Regions from separate parts of the Arthrobacter sp. 10N44_2 genome, predicted to be linked through region 2. Evidence: predicted binding sites of a transcription regulator. Region 2 holds the regulator's gene; the other holds the start of a gene.
What was found. Region 2 encodes LexA, which represses DNA repair genes until DNA is damaged. Its sites were predicted from a motif close to TCGAACANNTGTTCGA; they were not measured.
Positions count from the first base shown of each region.

Region 1: AC1DBX_RS01150 (DUF6504 family protein) is a predicted target of LexA. The motif match lies at 4,204-4,219, and genes of this name have one in related genera.

Region 1 covers NZ_JBFTHT010000001.1:233,899-241,254, reverse strand. The annotation lists gene thrS (threonine--tRNA ligase) at 1-124, opposite strand, end outside; gene AC1DBX_RS01155 (DNA polymerase III subunit alpha) at 254-3,766, opposite strand; gene AC1DBX_RS01150 (DUF6504 family protein) at 3,763-4,098, opposite strand; gene AC1DBX_RS01145 (hypothetical protein) at 4,301-4,687, shown strand; gene AC1DBX_RS01140 (chorismate mutase) at 4,695-5,021, opposite strand; gene AC1DBX_RS01135 (VOC family protein) at 5,036-5,458, shown strand; gene AC1DBX_RS01130 (SOS response-associated peptidase) at 5,527-6,273, opposite strand; gene AC1DBX_RS01125 (mycoredoxin) at 6,535-6,792, shown strand; gene AC1DBX_RS01120 (S-(hydroxymethyl)mycothiol dehydrogenase) at 6,925-7,356, shown strand, end outside.
Region 2 covers NZ_JBFTHT010000015.1:52,126-59,481, reverse strand. The annotation lists gene hflX (GTPase HflX) at 210-1,808, shown strand; gene AC1DBX_RS15575 (ATP-dependent DNA helicase) at 1,801-3,966, shown strand; gene lexA (transcriptional repressor LexA) at 4,063-4,812, opposite strand; gene AC1DBX_RS15565 (LysM peptidoglycan-binding domain-containing protein) at 5,330-5,764, shown strand; gene AC1DBX_RS15560 (histidinol-phosphate transaminase) at 5,833-6,951, shown strand; gene hisB (imidazoleglycerol-phosphate dehydratase HisB) at 7,023-7,356, shown strand, end outside.

The sequences.
Region 1 (7,356 bases), on a different contig from region 2:
CGCCGTTAACGCGGGCCACAACGACGTCGCGGCGCTCAAAGAAGAGTTCCGCGCCGGTGGTCCCGGTAGTCACCTTGGTCTCTTCGCCGTCGACGAGAAGGGTGATCTGCTGGGCATCTGACACGGGTGTCTCCTATTCAAAGTTAAGGCTTCGTAGCTTGTGGCGTACGGGGACCACAGCCAGCCTCGTCCATGCTATCGGTTTCTCCAGAGGCCAACCAACGCGCCACGAGCGAGCCGCACCGCCGGCCGGTCAGCCGCCCAGCCCGGTGATGGCGAGGTTCCTGCTGATCCCGTCCAGGGGGCTGGACAGGGGGCCGGACAGGTAAGGCTCCTTCCGGCCGGTGGCGCCGGGAGCCGATGCCGGAAACGGGAGGGTCTCCGGGCGGCTGAGGTCCCAGGCCATGGAGGCGCTGATGCTGATCCCCCGCGGCCCGGTCCGGCGGGTGGTGCCGCGGATCAGGAGCAGGCGGGTGCCGAACAGCAAGGGTCCGGACTGCTCCTGCGCCTCGTGGAAGAACACCGAATCCACACAGCCCGTGCCGTCGTCGACGCTGATGAACACCACACGCCGGCCGCCCCTCATGGGCGGGGTCTGGGTGGCCACCCGGACCCCGGCCACCAGCACCTCCGTGCCGTTGCGCAGTCCCAGCAGCTTGTCCGCGGTGGTGACGCCCAGCCGGTCCAGCAGCGGGCGGTGGCTGGTCATGAGGTGCTCGCTGACGTCCACAGCCATCAGGTCCAGTTCCGCGCGGACGTTATCCACCATGCTGGGTGCGGGCAGTGCCGCCTTGAGGTTCGTCAACTCCACGTCCCCCAGCGGCAACGCCAGCTGGCCCTCAATGACTTCCACGCCCTTCCGGAGGGGGCGGGCCTGTAGTTTTTGCAGGTGCTGAACCAGATCCGCCCGGTTGGCTTCTCCCCCGGACGCCCGGTGCAGCGAATCGAAGGCGCCCAGCTGGGCCAGTCGCTGGATGCTGGGCCGGCTGAGCCGCGACCTGGCCCGCAGGTCCGCCAGGGAGTCGTAGGGCTGGCCGGCCACAATCCGTTTCAGCTCGGCGCCGGAGAGCCCGAAGATACCGTTCAGGCTCAGCCGGATGCCCAGCCTGCCCCGGTCCGGCCCGGATTGCACCCGCTCCACCCGGTACTCGGCCTGGCTCCGGTTGATGTCGAGGGGAAGGATGGGGATCCCCAGCCGGCGGGCCTCGGCCACGAGCAGGCGTTTGGGGTACATTCCGGGGTCGTGTTCCCACAGCCCGGCGAGGAACGCCTCCGGGTGGTGTGCCTTCAGCCAGGCCGACTGGTAGGTGGGCACGGCGAAGGCGGCTCCGTGGGCCTTGCAGAACCCGAAGCTGCCAAAGGCCTTCAGCGTGCCCCAGACCTTGTCCACCACCTCGGGACTGTAATTCCGGGCCCGCGCCTCCTTCCGGAAAAACTCCTCCACCCTGGCTTCCAACACGTCGTTGCCCAGCGCACGGCGGAACTCGTCGGCCCGCGCCAGCCCGCACCCGGTCATGACGTCGAAGGTCTTGAGGATCTGCTCGTGGAAGACCGTGACCCCGTGGGTCTCTTTCAGGACAGGTTTGAGGTCCGGGTGCGGGTAGACCTCGGGAGCGAATCCGTGCCGGTGCTCCAGGAAGGGCCGGACCATGTCGGATTTCATCGGGCCTGGACGGAACAGCGAGATGTCAATGATGAGGTCGTTGAACTCCCGGGGGGCCAACTTGCCGATCAGTTCGCGCTGGCCAGGGGACTCGATCTGGAAGCAGCCCAGGGTGTGGGTGCTGCGGATCAGCTCAAAGGTGGGTTCGTCGTCGAGCGGGACCGCATTGAGGTCGATGTGACCGTCCTCGGCGATGTAGTCCGGGCCGGTCCCGTCCGGGCCGGCCGGATGCGCGCCGGCGGCCACCACCTCGGCCTTGGAGGGGTGGAGCCGGATGACTTCCCGGACGGCGAAGGCCATGGCGCTCTGCATCCGGACGCCCAAGACATCGAGTTTGAGCATGCCCATGGGGTCCATGTCGTGCTTGTCGAACTGGCTCATGGGCAGGCCCAGGCCGCTGGGCTGGACGGGGGTGCGGTCCAGCAGGGTGGCATCGCCGAGGATGACGCCGCACGGGTGCATGGAGATGTGGCGGGGCAGCCGGTCCAGCCGCTCCGTGAGGTCCACCAGCAGGTCCAGCTGCTGGTTCTCGGAGAAGCCTCGCTGCTCCACCCGGTCCGCGAATTCCTTCAGCTCGGGTTTCTCCACGAGGGCTTCGCGGAAGTGCCGGGCCGAGAACCGCCACAGCTGCTTGGCGATTTCCCCGACCTCGCCGTCGTCCATGCCCAGGGCCAGGCCGGCATCGCGCACGGCACCGCGAGCGCGGTACCCGTTCTGCATGCTCATCAGCGTGACGCGTTCGGCGCCGAAGCGCTCAAAGATCTTCCGGTAGACGTTGTGCCGTTCGGCGCTTTCGACGTCGATGTCTATGTCCGGCAGCGTGGCGCGGTCGCGGGAGAGGAAGCGTTCAAAGATGAGGTCGTGCTGGAGCGGGTTCACCTGGCTGATGTCGATCAGGTAGTTGACCAGGCTGGAGGCGCCCGAACCGCGCGCGGCCGCCCGGACGCCCAGGGCCAGGATCATCCGGGAGACCTCTGCGACGGTCAGGAAGTACGAGGCGAAGCCCAGCGAGTCGATGATCCGGAGCTCATGCTCCAGCCTGGCCCTCAGCTGCTGTTCCCGCTGCCCGGAAATGCCCGGGAAGCGGCGGCCGATGCCGGCCTCACACCGCAGGGTCAGTTCGGCGAGCGCGTCGCCGTCGATCCCGATCACGGATGCCTCCGGGACCACGGGCTGTTTCCAGCCCATGTCGGCTTCCGGATCCATGCGGCAGCGGTCCGCGAGCGCCTCGGTCTGGGCCAGGAGCCGTTTGAGGTCCGCAGTGCCGTAGCCGGCGGCGTGGATGATCTCCTTGCCCAGCTGCAGCATCCGGGCCGCCGATTTGAGCCAGCCCTGCCCGTTGGGCTGCAGAAGCGGGGCGGCGGAGAGCTCGGGGAGGGATTTCAGTGTCCGGGCCGAGTCCAGCACATCGGCGGTGGCCGCGCCGTCCTCAGCCACGTACCGCACAGCGTTGCTCAGCACGGCGGGCACCCCGTGTTCTGCGGCGAGTTTGAGCATGCGCACCGCGTGGGCGGTGCTCAGCGGTTCCCCGGGCGGGCTGAGCTGGGACACAACCTCTGCCGCCAGCGTTCCGGGGGGCATGGCGTCCAGCCATCGTTTGAACAGGGTGCGGGGCCGCAGGTAGCGCCGGCCGCCCATGGCCCGGCCGACGTCGGAGTCCGGGCCGATCAGCACTGTCAGGACCGGCTTCAGGGTTTCCGGGTGCAGGGTGCGGGAGGCCAGTTCCGCCCGGGTGACGGCCACCGGCACTATTCCCCCGGCCTTGCCCGTGGTGCGGGCGTGGGCGTCGGAGATCAGCCGGCACAGCGCCCGGTAGCCGGCACCGTTGTTGTGTCCGTGCGCCAGCACGACGACGCGTCCCCCGAGCTGGGTACGGTGGTCGCCGTCGTCGTCAAAGACTGCAAGGTCCACCCCGACGATTGCATCCAGCCCGGCTGCCATGCACGCCTTCAGGTGCTTGACGGTTCCGTACAGGCCGTCGCGGTCCGTGCAGGCCAGCGCGGTGGCGCCGTCAGCGGCGGCCGCGGCGGCAAGTTCCTCCGGCCAGGAGACGCCATAGTGGGCGCTGAACGCGGTGGAGACGTGCAGATGGGTGAAACTCATGCTGATTCGGGCTTCCGGAGGGGCTGCAGGGCGTCGTGGATCTTCAGGAGCCGCCACCGGCCGCTGCCGACATGCCGGGTCAGGTCAAGGGTGAGGGTGGAATCCGCGGCGTGATCCCCGGCCGCACGCACCTGGACCCGCCAGATCTCATGGTCCACCAGGCCCGGCCCGCTTCCGAGTGGCGCCCGGCGTTCCTCGGCCCACCATTGGCGGCGTTCGTACCAGCGGACGGGGTCCGCGCAGACCGTGTAGCGCCGGCCGGCCCAGTCGAGGCGCAGGGGCTGGCCCGAGGGCGTGCAGACGACATCCACGGACTCGCTGAAAATACCCACGTTGCCTCCCGACCCAGTCCGGGCTGGAGCCGGCCCAGTCCCCGCTTCGACTTCCTACGTCCATTCCGCATCCGGCGCCCGGAGTTCCAGGCCGCATGGATTTATTCGAACATATCTTCGAATAAAATCAGTCTACGACGGAGAGGCGACAAAACCCAGATCGGGGGTGGACTCACGCAGGTACAGGTAGCAGGATTGAGCCATGAGCTCCCATAACGCACTCCTGAAGCACGTAAGCATCGCCGCCAAGGATCCAACCTTGGTGGCGACTTTTGATATAGACGGAAACATCCCCGGCCAGGGCGCCTACGTGGTGGGGCTCTTGGCAGCCACCCCGGACTATTCCCACCAGCGCAGGATGGGGATCGAGTTCATGAACGGCGAAGCCGTGTCCTTCTACTGCTTCAGCCACGACGGCACCGAGGAAAATTTCGACCTCAAGGGGGTCGAACACTCGGGCAACACCATTACCGGCCATTTCCCGCTTACGACTGTGCTTGGCCTGCCCAAGGGCCATCTCATGACGGCCTTCAGCGATTGTGACGGCCGGGACTACCAGGCCAACGTGCCTGTCGAAGAAGCCCTCTAGACAACTTCTAGGAGCTGGACTTGTACACTTCCAGCTCGAGCGTGATGAAGGCATCGATCATCGCCCGGTAGGTCTTCTCGACAAGTTCGACGTCGATGTCCTTCTTTTCCGCCGTGGCGCGGACGTGTTCGATGACCCGCTCCACACGCCCGGGCGCACGGACCTCGGCGCTGTCCGCCTTGAGGGTCCCGGCGATCCGGATCAGCCGTTCCCGGCGCCCGATCAAGGACACGATCTGCTCGTCCACCTCGTCAACAGCCACCCGCACGGCGGCGAGCTGTTCGCGGTCGGCCTGGGCGGCCTTGTCGTCTGCGTGATTTGTGGGCATGTGCATGACAGTATCGAAAGATGCAGCCACGAGTCGACTTCATATCGCTAGGTGTCCGCAGTGTTGACGCCTCACGCCGCTTCTACGTCGATGGCCTCGGATGGCCGGTCCACCGGGAAGTCCCCGGGGAGGTGCTCTTCATCCAGGTCAACCACGGCCTCATCCTCTCGCTCTGGGACGCGGGTCAAATGCAGACCGAGGCGGCCACCGATGCCCCTGCCGGCATTGCGTGCATCACGCTCAGCCACAACCTGGCCGGCACGGCGGACGTCGACCGGGTGATGGCCGAAGCCGGGACCGCGGGAGCCCGCATCGTTGCGGCACCGAAGACCCAGCCCTGGGGCGGCTACACCGGCTACTTCGCCGATCCCGACGGCTACCGCTGGGAGGTCGCCTTCAACCCCGACTGGTCGGTCGACGGCGGCGGCAAAGTAACGCTCTGACTCAGGTAACCAGTGCCGCCCCGTGCCTTGGCAGCCGCCGGGCAGCCGCCAGACAGGCCGGCGTACCGCTAGAACAGGCTCCCCACCGGCTGGATGAGTTCCGGTGAGTCATTCCTGACGTTCCCGACGGCGGTGCCGACGGCGTCGATCGTCCAGCCTTCCGCGACGTCGTGCGCCCCGGCCCGGACCAGATCCACGAGCCCGGCCGCATCATCGGCCTGCGGGTCCAGCCACGTCTGCATGGTCTCGCGGTTCATGGGCAGCGGAACCCTGTCATGCAGCGCGGTCAGCTCGGCCAGCATTCCCCCGGCGTAGCCCTCCGGCGGCGAGTCGGTGGTCATGATCGAGGTCGAGAGCATCCAGCGCTCCGGGTCACCCTCTGCCTTGGACGGATCCCGCCACCATTCATAGAGTCCCGCGAAGACAATGGGGCGTCCGTCCTTGGGATGGACGTAGTAGGGCTGCTTGGTGCGGCCCTCGCCCTTCCACTCGTAGTAGCCATCCGCCGGGACGGCGCAGCGACGGGCGCGGGTCGCTTTCCGGAAGGCGGGCTTCTCCAGCACGGTCTCGCTGCGGGCATTGATCATCTTGGACCCGATGCCCGGGTCCTTGGCCCAGGACGGCACCAGGCCCCAGCGCGCAATGTGCAGTTGGCGGACCGATTCTCCCTCCACAAGCCGTTCGAGCAGGATCGGCACATCAGCCGTCGGGGCCACGTTCCACGACGGCGGAATCGCGATCTCATCCTCCAGCCCGGCATCGAATTCGGCCAGCAGGTCTCCGACGGCCCGGGCCATCACGTAGCGTCCACACATGGCATCAGCATGCCACCGCACCCATCCCATGTCATCCGGGCTGCCGCCTGAGCCCGCCGAGGTCGCCGGAAACGTGCGAAGTCGCCGGAACTTTCCGGCGATTTCGCATCTTTACCGCGAGTTCGCGTCGGACGGCGAAGGGGGGCAGCGCTCTCTGCGGGAATAGCGGGCTGCAGGGTACGGTTGTTGGCAGTGACGTACGACTTCAGTTGGCGCCCGGCCCGATACGCCGGCCCCATCCACTTACTTGAGGAGAACTTCGTGGACTTCACCCCCGAATCCGGCACCATCACTATGTTTTCGACCACGTGGTGCGGCTACTGCAACCGGCTGAAGAAGCAGCTGGACGCACAGGGCATCGGGTACACAGAGATCAACATCGAGGAAGTCGAAGGCACGGCCGATCTCGTCGAGCAGCTCAACGGAGGCAACCGCACCGTCCCCACCGTGCTGTTCCCCGACGGCACCGCCGCCACCAACCCCTCCGCAGCTGAGGTCAAGAGCCGGCTCGCCGCCTAGGCCCTTCCTGCATCCCAGGACACCACCAAACCACGACGGCGCGGCCTCCCAAGGGCCGCGCCGCCGCCCGTTGTGCCAGTAACCAGTAAGTTGTGCCAGCAATCCGCGTTCCAGAACAGAGGAGCTTGTTTCATGGTCCATAAAGTCAAAGCCGCAGTAGTCCGTTCCAAGAATGCCGACGTCACCCTGGAGACGATCCTGGTGCCGGACCCGGGCCCCGGCGAGGCCCTCGTGGACATCCTCACCTGCGGTGTCTGCCACACCGATCTGCACTACAAGCAGGGCGCCATCAACGACGACTTCCCCTTCCTGCTCGGCCACGAGGCCACCGGCGTTGTCAGTGCCGTGGGACCGGACGTCACCGAGGTCGCCCCCGGGGACCGCGTGGTGCTGAACTGGCGGGCCGTCTGCGGCGAGTGCCGGGCCTGCCGCCGGGGCCAGCCGCAGTACTGCTTCAATACCCACAACGCCACCCAGAAAATGACGCTGGAGGACGGCACCGAGCTGACGGCCGCGCTGGGCATCGGTGCCTTCGCCGAAAAGACCCTCGTAGCGGCCGGCCAG
Region 2 (7,356 bases):
CACACAGCCAGTGTCCCCGCAGCCAGGCGCCGTAGCCGCCTCTACCGTCCCCAGCCACCGCTCCGCACAGAGCCAGCCCCGCCCCGGCGCCGTTGCCGCAGGCATTCCAGGAGGCCCGCATGACCCCCCGCCGTCAGCCCAGCGCGAATACCGCCCCACAGAGCAACAATCGGCACTATTCTGAAAGTGCCGAACCTTTAAAGGAGACCATGACCAGCCACCCCAACACCGGACCCGATTCAGCAGCCCAGGACATGAGCCCTGAAGAGATTCAAGCTGTAATCGACCGGATCCTTTCCAAGGACACCCCCGCCCCAGGCCGCGGCGGCGGCACCGGCCATGGCACCGCCGCCGGTGCTGGCACCAGCAGCCCGACGTCGGTGCTCGGCAAGGCGCAGGCCATCTCCCGCCTGGACGAGGTGTACACCAACTTCGACGGCGACCAGCAGGACCTTGAGGAACGGCACGCACTGCGCCGCAAGGCCGGCCTGTCCACCGAGCTCGAAGACGTCACCGAGGTCGAATACCGGCAGTTGCGCCTTGAGCGCGTCGTCCTGGCCGGGCTCTGGACCGAGGGCACCCTCGCGGACGCGGAGAACTCCCTGCGTGAACTTGCCGCCCTCGCTGAGACGGCCGGCTCCGAGGTCCTCGACGGGCTCGTCCAGCGGCGTGCCAAGCCCGATCCCGGGACTTTCCTCGGCTCCGGCAAGGCACAGGAGCTGAAAGCCATCGTGATGTCCACCGGCGCCGACACCGTCGTCGTCGACGCCGAATTGGCCCCGTCCCAGCGGCGCGGGCTGGAGGACATCGTCAAGGTCAAGGTCATTGACCGTACAGCGCTGATCCTGGACATCTTCGCCCAGCACGCCAAGAGCCGTGAAGGCAAGGCGCAGGTGGAGCTCGCCCAGCTCGAATACCTGCTCCCGCGCCTGCGCGGCTGGGGTGAATCGATGTCCCGCCAGGCCGGTGGCCAGGTGGGCGGCGCCGGTGCCGGCATGGGCTCGCGTGGTCCCGGTGAGACCAAGATCGAACTGGACCGCCGCCGGATCCGCACCCGGATGGCCAAGCTGCGGCGCGAAATCGCCGCCATGAAGCCTGCCCGGGAAACGAAGCGCGCCAACCGCCGTCGTAATGCCGTGCCCTCTGTCGCCATCGCCGGGTACACCAACGCCGGGAAGTCCTCGCTGCTGAACCGGCTGACCGACGCGGGGGTGCTGGTGGAAAACGCCCTGTTCGCCACCCTGGACCCCACCGTCCGCAAGGCCGAAACCGCTGACGGGCTGGGATACACCCTGGCCGACACCGTGGGCTTTGTCCGTTCCCTGCCCACCCAGCTCGTGGAGGCATTCCGCTCCACGCTGGAAGAGGTCGCCGACTCTGACCTGATCCTGCATGTCGTGGACGTCTCGCACCCGGATCCGGAAGGCCAGATCGCGGCTGTCCGGACGGTCTTCAGCGAAGTCGACGCGCGCAAGGTTCCGGAAATCATTGTCCTGAACAAGGCCGACGCCGCTGACCCGTTCGTGGTCGAACGGCTCAAGCAGCGCGAGCCGCGCCACGTGGTGGTCTCGGCCCGCACCGGCGAAGGCATTCCGGAACTGCTCAAGGCCATCAGTGACGGCATTCCGCGGCCCAGCGTGAAGCTTGAACTGCTCATCCCGTACAACCGCGGGGATCTGATCAGCAAGCTCCACGAGAGCGACGCCGAGATCCTCAGCCTTGACCACGAGGAAACCGGGACCCGTGCCGTGGTGATGGTGCGTGAAGGACTCGCCGCCGAACTGGATCCCTTCATCAGCAATGACTGAGGCTGCGGTGACCAGGACCGACGCCGAACCAGCTGACGCCGAACCAACTGACGCCGAACCAGCTGACGCCGAACCAGCTGACGCCGGGCCAGCCGAAAGTGACACAGGCGCCGGTTCGGTTGCCGGCGCGGCCGGCGAGGAGTTTGTTGTTAGGCTGCTCGACCGTGCCGTGTCCGGCATGGGCGGGCAGAGCCGCGATGGCCAGCACGAAATGGCCCGGCAGGTGGCGCGCGCGATAGACAGCGGCGACCACCTGCTGGTCCAGGCCGGCACCGGCACCGGCAAGTCGCTGGCCTACCTGATTCCGCTGATCGCGCATTCGCTGACCAGCAACAAACCCACCCTGGTCTCCACCGCCACCCTGGCGCTGCAGACGCAGATTGTGGGCCGGGACCTGCCCAGGCTGCTTAAGACCATCACCCCTGCCCTGGAGCGGCCCGTCAAGGTCGCCCTGGTCAAGGGCCGGTCCAACTACGTCTGCCGGCACAAACTCGAGGGCGGCTTCCCGTCCGAAGAACCTTCCGAGGGACAGCTGTTTTCCCTGGGCGAGGACACGTCCGTGCCGCACTTTGCCGCCGCACTTGGCGGGCCGTCCTCCCAGCTGGGCAAGGAAGTTGTCCGGCTGCGCGAATGGGCCGAGGAGACCGCGACGGGGGATCGCGACGAGCTCATGCCGGGCGTCACGGACCGGGCCTGGCGCCAGGTCTCGGTCACCTCCATGGAGTGCCTCGGTGCGCAGAAATGCCCGCTAGCGGCCGAATGCTTCAGCGAACTGGCAAGGCAGAACGCCGCCGATGCCGACGTCGTGGTCACCAACCACGCCATGCTCGCCGTCAGTGCCTTCGAAGGCCTGGCGGTGCTGCCCGAGTACGACGTCGTCGTGGTGGATGAAGCACACGAACTTCAGGACCGCGTCACGGGCGCGGTCTCGGGCCAGCTCTCCGTGGCGATGGTGCACGCCGCCGCGTCCGGGGCCCGGAAGCACACGGGCATCACCGTGGATGCGCTGAACAATGCCGCCGCCCACCTGGAGCTCGCCATCGACGGCGTCCCCAGCGGGCTGATGCCCAATGGCCTGAACAGCGAGCAGCTGGACTGCATCGACCAGCTGCGCGACGCGTGCCGCGCCGCCCTGTCCGATTCCAAGGGGGACAGCTCCGTGTCGGCGGACGGCGGACGGCAGCTGGCCCGCTCGCGCCTCATGGTCATCCTGGAACTCTGTGAACGCCTCCTGGCCGCGCGCGAAAACCGCGAAGTCGTGTGGTTCTCCCGCAACAGCAGCTTCGACCCGGCGCAGGGCTACTCCCAGCCGGACGAGAGCGCGCCGGCGTTGATCAACGTTGCCCCGCTGAGCGTCGCGGGGCGGTTGCGCGAGGGCCTGTTCGCGGACCACACCGTCATCCTGACCTCGGCCACACTGGCCATCGGCGCTGCCTTCGAACCCGCCGCCGGCGGCCTGGGCCTGGTTGGCAACGGCGCCCCGAGCTGGACCGGCGTCGACGTCGGCTCCCCGTTCGACTACCCGAAGCAGGGCATCCTCTACGTAGCCCGGCACCTGCCCAAACCCGGCCGCGGAACGTCCCCCGAGGCCCTGGACGAACTCGAGAAGCTGATCCGCGCCTCCGGCGGAGGCGCCCTGTGCCTGTTCTCCTCGCGGCGCGCCGCAGAGGAAGCAGCCGAGGCCATGCGGCCCCGGCTGGGCCTCAGCATCCTGTGCCAGGGGGAGTCGACCATGACGGCACTCGTGCGGCAGTTTGCCGACGAACCTGACACGTGTTTGTTCGGCACCATGTCCCTCTGGCAGGGCGTCGACGTCCCTGGCGTGTCCTGCCGGCTGGTGGTCATCGACCGGATTCCCTTCCCGCGGCCGGACGACCCGCTGATGACGGCACGTTCGCGGGCCGTGGCCCAGTCCGGCGGCAATGGCTTCATGGCCGTCTCGGCCACGCACGCCGCCATCCGCCTCGCGCAGGGCGCCGGACGGCTGATCCGCTCGACCTCGGATAAGGGCGTGGTGGCAGTGCTGGATTCGCGGCTCTCCACGGAGCGTTACGGCGGCTTCCTGCGCGCCGCGCTGCCGCCGTTCTGGCCCACCACCGATTCATCGATTGCCATGGCAGCCCTGAAGCGCCTGGCGAAAGACTCCGCGAAAGCTTAAGTCCCAAACCGGGGCCGTCACCCTGCGCCGGAAATCCGCCGCGGGGTGGCCGCTCCGAACTGGCAGCATGCCCCGGATGGCTAAGGGGAGCGCAGTTTAGAGGGAGCGCAGTACCGATACGACCTTGCCCATGATTACGGCGTGGTCGCCCAGAATGGGCTCGTACTGGGTGTTTTGCGGCAACAGCCACGTGTGGCCGTCCCGCTGGCGGAAGGTCTTGACCGTGGCTTCGTCGTCCAGCAAGGCGGCAACGATATCGCCGTTCACGGCATCACCCTGGCGGCGGACAACCACCCAGTCGCCGTCGCAGATGGCGGCGTCGATCATCGAGTCGCCGGCCACCTTGAGCATGAAGAGTTCGCCATGGCCCACGAGTTGGCGGGGCAGCGGCATGACGTCCTCCACCACCTGGTCCGCGAGGATCGGCCCGCCGGCGGCGATGCGTCCGACGAACGGCACCATTGCCGTGTCAGTGGCGCTGGCGAGCTCGGTTACCGACAGGCCGCCGACGGCCCGCAAGGGGCTGGACTTCTCGATACCAGATATCGGCGTGGCCCCCTCGTCCAGGGTCAGCGGCATGAGCACTTCCATGGCCCGGGGCCGCTTCGGATCACGCCGCAGGTAGCCGAGCTTTTCCAGTTGGGAGAGCTGGTGGGTCACGCTCGACAGGCTGGCGAGACCGACGGTGTCGCCGATTTCGCGCATGGACGGCGGGTAGCCCTTGTCCGTGACGGACCGCTGGATGGTCTCCAGGATTTTCTTTTGCCGGACGGTGAGGCTCTTGGGGGCCCGGGCGGGCTGCGGGCTCCGTGGGGTGGCCCTGCCGCCGGTGGCTTGTGCTGCCATGTTCGCCAACGCCTTTCCGTTCCGCCCGGCTGCCGTGGCTGCTGTCACCGGGAACTTCCGGCCTGAAATGTCAGACCCTGCTGATCAACTACGAATGAATTCCCACTGGTAGTTCGAAAGTGGGAGTTCGAAAGTGGTTGTCCTGTCCCTCAAAAATAGGCCAGCCGCAGACCTTTTTCAAACATTTGTTCTAGCGAGTCTCGACATCGTTCGTTAGTAAGTGCTAAAACAGAACAAGTAAGATTCGAATATGTGTTCGATTCCGACGATCTGGGTTCGCAGGCAATATTCGGTTCTATGTTCGAAGGTTCGGCCGGTTGGCGGCGAGTACGTGAGTACGCCGGGCGGCAACTTATGGTCCAGGAGGGCTCAGTTCATGTCAGTTTCAAGCGCGTTTGACGGCACTAACATTCAGGGCGTCACGACCCGCCACCGTGGTGTTGGTCCGGGTGGCGCAGCGGATAGCCGCAGCATCGGACGCGGCAGCATCGGACACGGCGGCCTCGACCAAAGCGGCATGGGCCAGGGCGTTTCCAGTCACGGCAACGTGTACCCGCTCAACGCCAGGCGCCGCGGCTCCGCGCCGTCGCGGGCGCAGCAAGGAGCCGCCGCCGCGGTTTCCGGCGGCCGGACCAAGCAGCCGCCGCTTCGGCTCACCCGGCGCGGACGCTTCGTCTTTTTCGGCGTCCCCCTGATTCTGCTGGCGGCGTTCATCCTGTCCTTCAGCGGATTCCTCAACGCTCCCGCGAAAGCGGCAGATTCCGCAGACCAGCTCTCGGTGACGCCGACCGTATCCGTCACAGTCCAACCGGGGGAGTCCCTCTGGGCCATTGCCGGGTCGGTGGCCCCGGAGCGCGATCCCCGCGATGTTGTGGCCGATATCGTGCAGTTGAACAATCTGGACGCCGCGCGTGTGATGCCGGGCCAGCAACTGTTTGTTCCGTCCAAGTAGCCACCCCCGGGTGCCGTCGCGGGCGTCACAGTTTCAGCGCCCGTCCCGCTACCACTTAAACTGGTCACGTGACTGACCAGCTTGAGCGCCTCAACCGACTGCCCCTCCGAACCAATCTGCGTGGCCTGCGTCCGTATGGCGCGCCGCAGCTGGACGTCCCCATCCTGCTCAACGTCAACGAGAACACCCATGGGGTCCCGGCCGATGTCCGCGCCGCGATTACCGAAGCCGTGAGCGCCGCCGCTGCCGGGCTGAACCGCTATCCGGACCGCGAATTCACCGAATTGCGCGAAGCCCTCGCCGAATACCTTGGCCATGGGCTGGACGCGGAGAACATCTGGGCCGCGAATGGTTCCAACGAAGTCCTTCAGCAAATCCTCCAGGCCTTCGGGGGCCCTGGCCGGACGGCCCTCGGGTTCCCTCCCACGTATTCGATGTACCCGCTGCTGGCCTCCGGCACGGATACGGAGTACGTCGTCGGGGCCCGCGCGTCCGACTATGGGCTCAGTGCGGAATCAGCGGCACAGCAAGTCCGCGAGCTTCAGCCCAACATTGTCTTCCTCTGTTCCCCGAACAACCCGACCGGCACGGGGCTGGGCCTTGATGTGGTCGAGGCAGTCTATGACGCCGGCGAGGCCAGCCAGACCATCGTGATCGTCGACGAGGCCTATCACGAGTTCGCCCACGACGGCACGCCCAGTGCCCTCACCCTGCTGCCTGGCCGGGAGCGGCTCATCGTCTCGCGCACCATGAGCAAGGCCTTCGCCCTCGCGGGTGCGCGGCTCGGCTACATGGCCGCGGCCCCGGAGGTCGCGGATGCCCTGCGCCTGGTCCGTCTCCCGTACCACCTCTCCGCTATCACCCAGGCTGCGGCCCTGGCTGCCCTGCGCCACCGGGAGGCGCTCATGGCGGACGTCGAGGACATCAAGCGCCAGCGCGACCGGATCGTGTCGGAACTGACGCGGTTGGGCTTGACCCCGGCCGCGTCTGATTCCAACTACGTGTTCTTCGGCGGCCTCGAGAACCCCCATGAGGTTTGGCAGCGCATGCTGGACGCCGGTGTCCTCATCCGCGACGTCGGTATTCCGGGGCACCTGCGCGTCACCGCCGGCACTGAGACAGAAACCACAGCCTTCCTGGAGGCACTTGAACTCATCCTGGCCGGCTCCGCAAAGCCGCAGGCCTAGACTTGGTGGGGAGCCCAATCGTCCCCGCCAGATTGCCCAACACCCTGCCTTCTTCCAAAGGACACATCTACATGAGCACCACCGGATCCACCGCCGCCGAGGGCCGGACCGCACGCATGGAACGGACCACCAGCGAGTCCTCGGTCCTGGTCGAGATCAACCTGGACGGCACCGGCGTTTCAGACATCAGCACGTCGGTCCCGTTCTACGACCACATGCTGACGGCCCTCAGCAAGCACTCCTTGATCGACATGACCGTCAAGGCCACCGGCGACACCCACATCGATGTCCACCACACTGTCGAGGACGTGGCCATCACTTTCGGCGAGGTTCTGCGGACCGCCCTGGGCAACAAAGCCGGGATCCGCCGCTTTGGCGAGGCGACCGTTCCCCTCGATGAGGCCC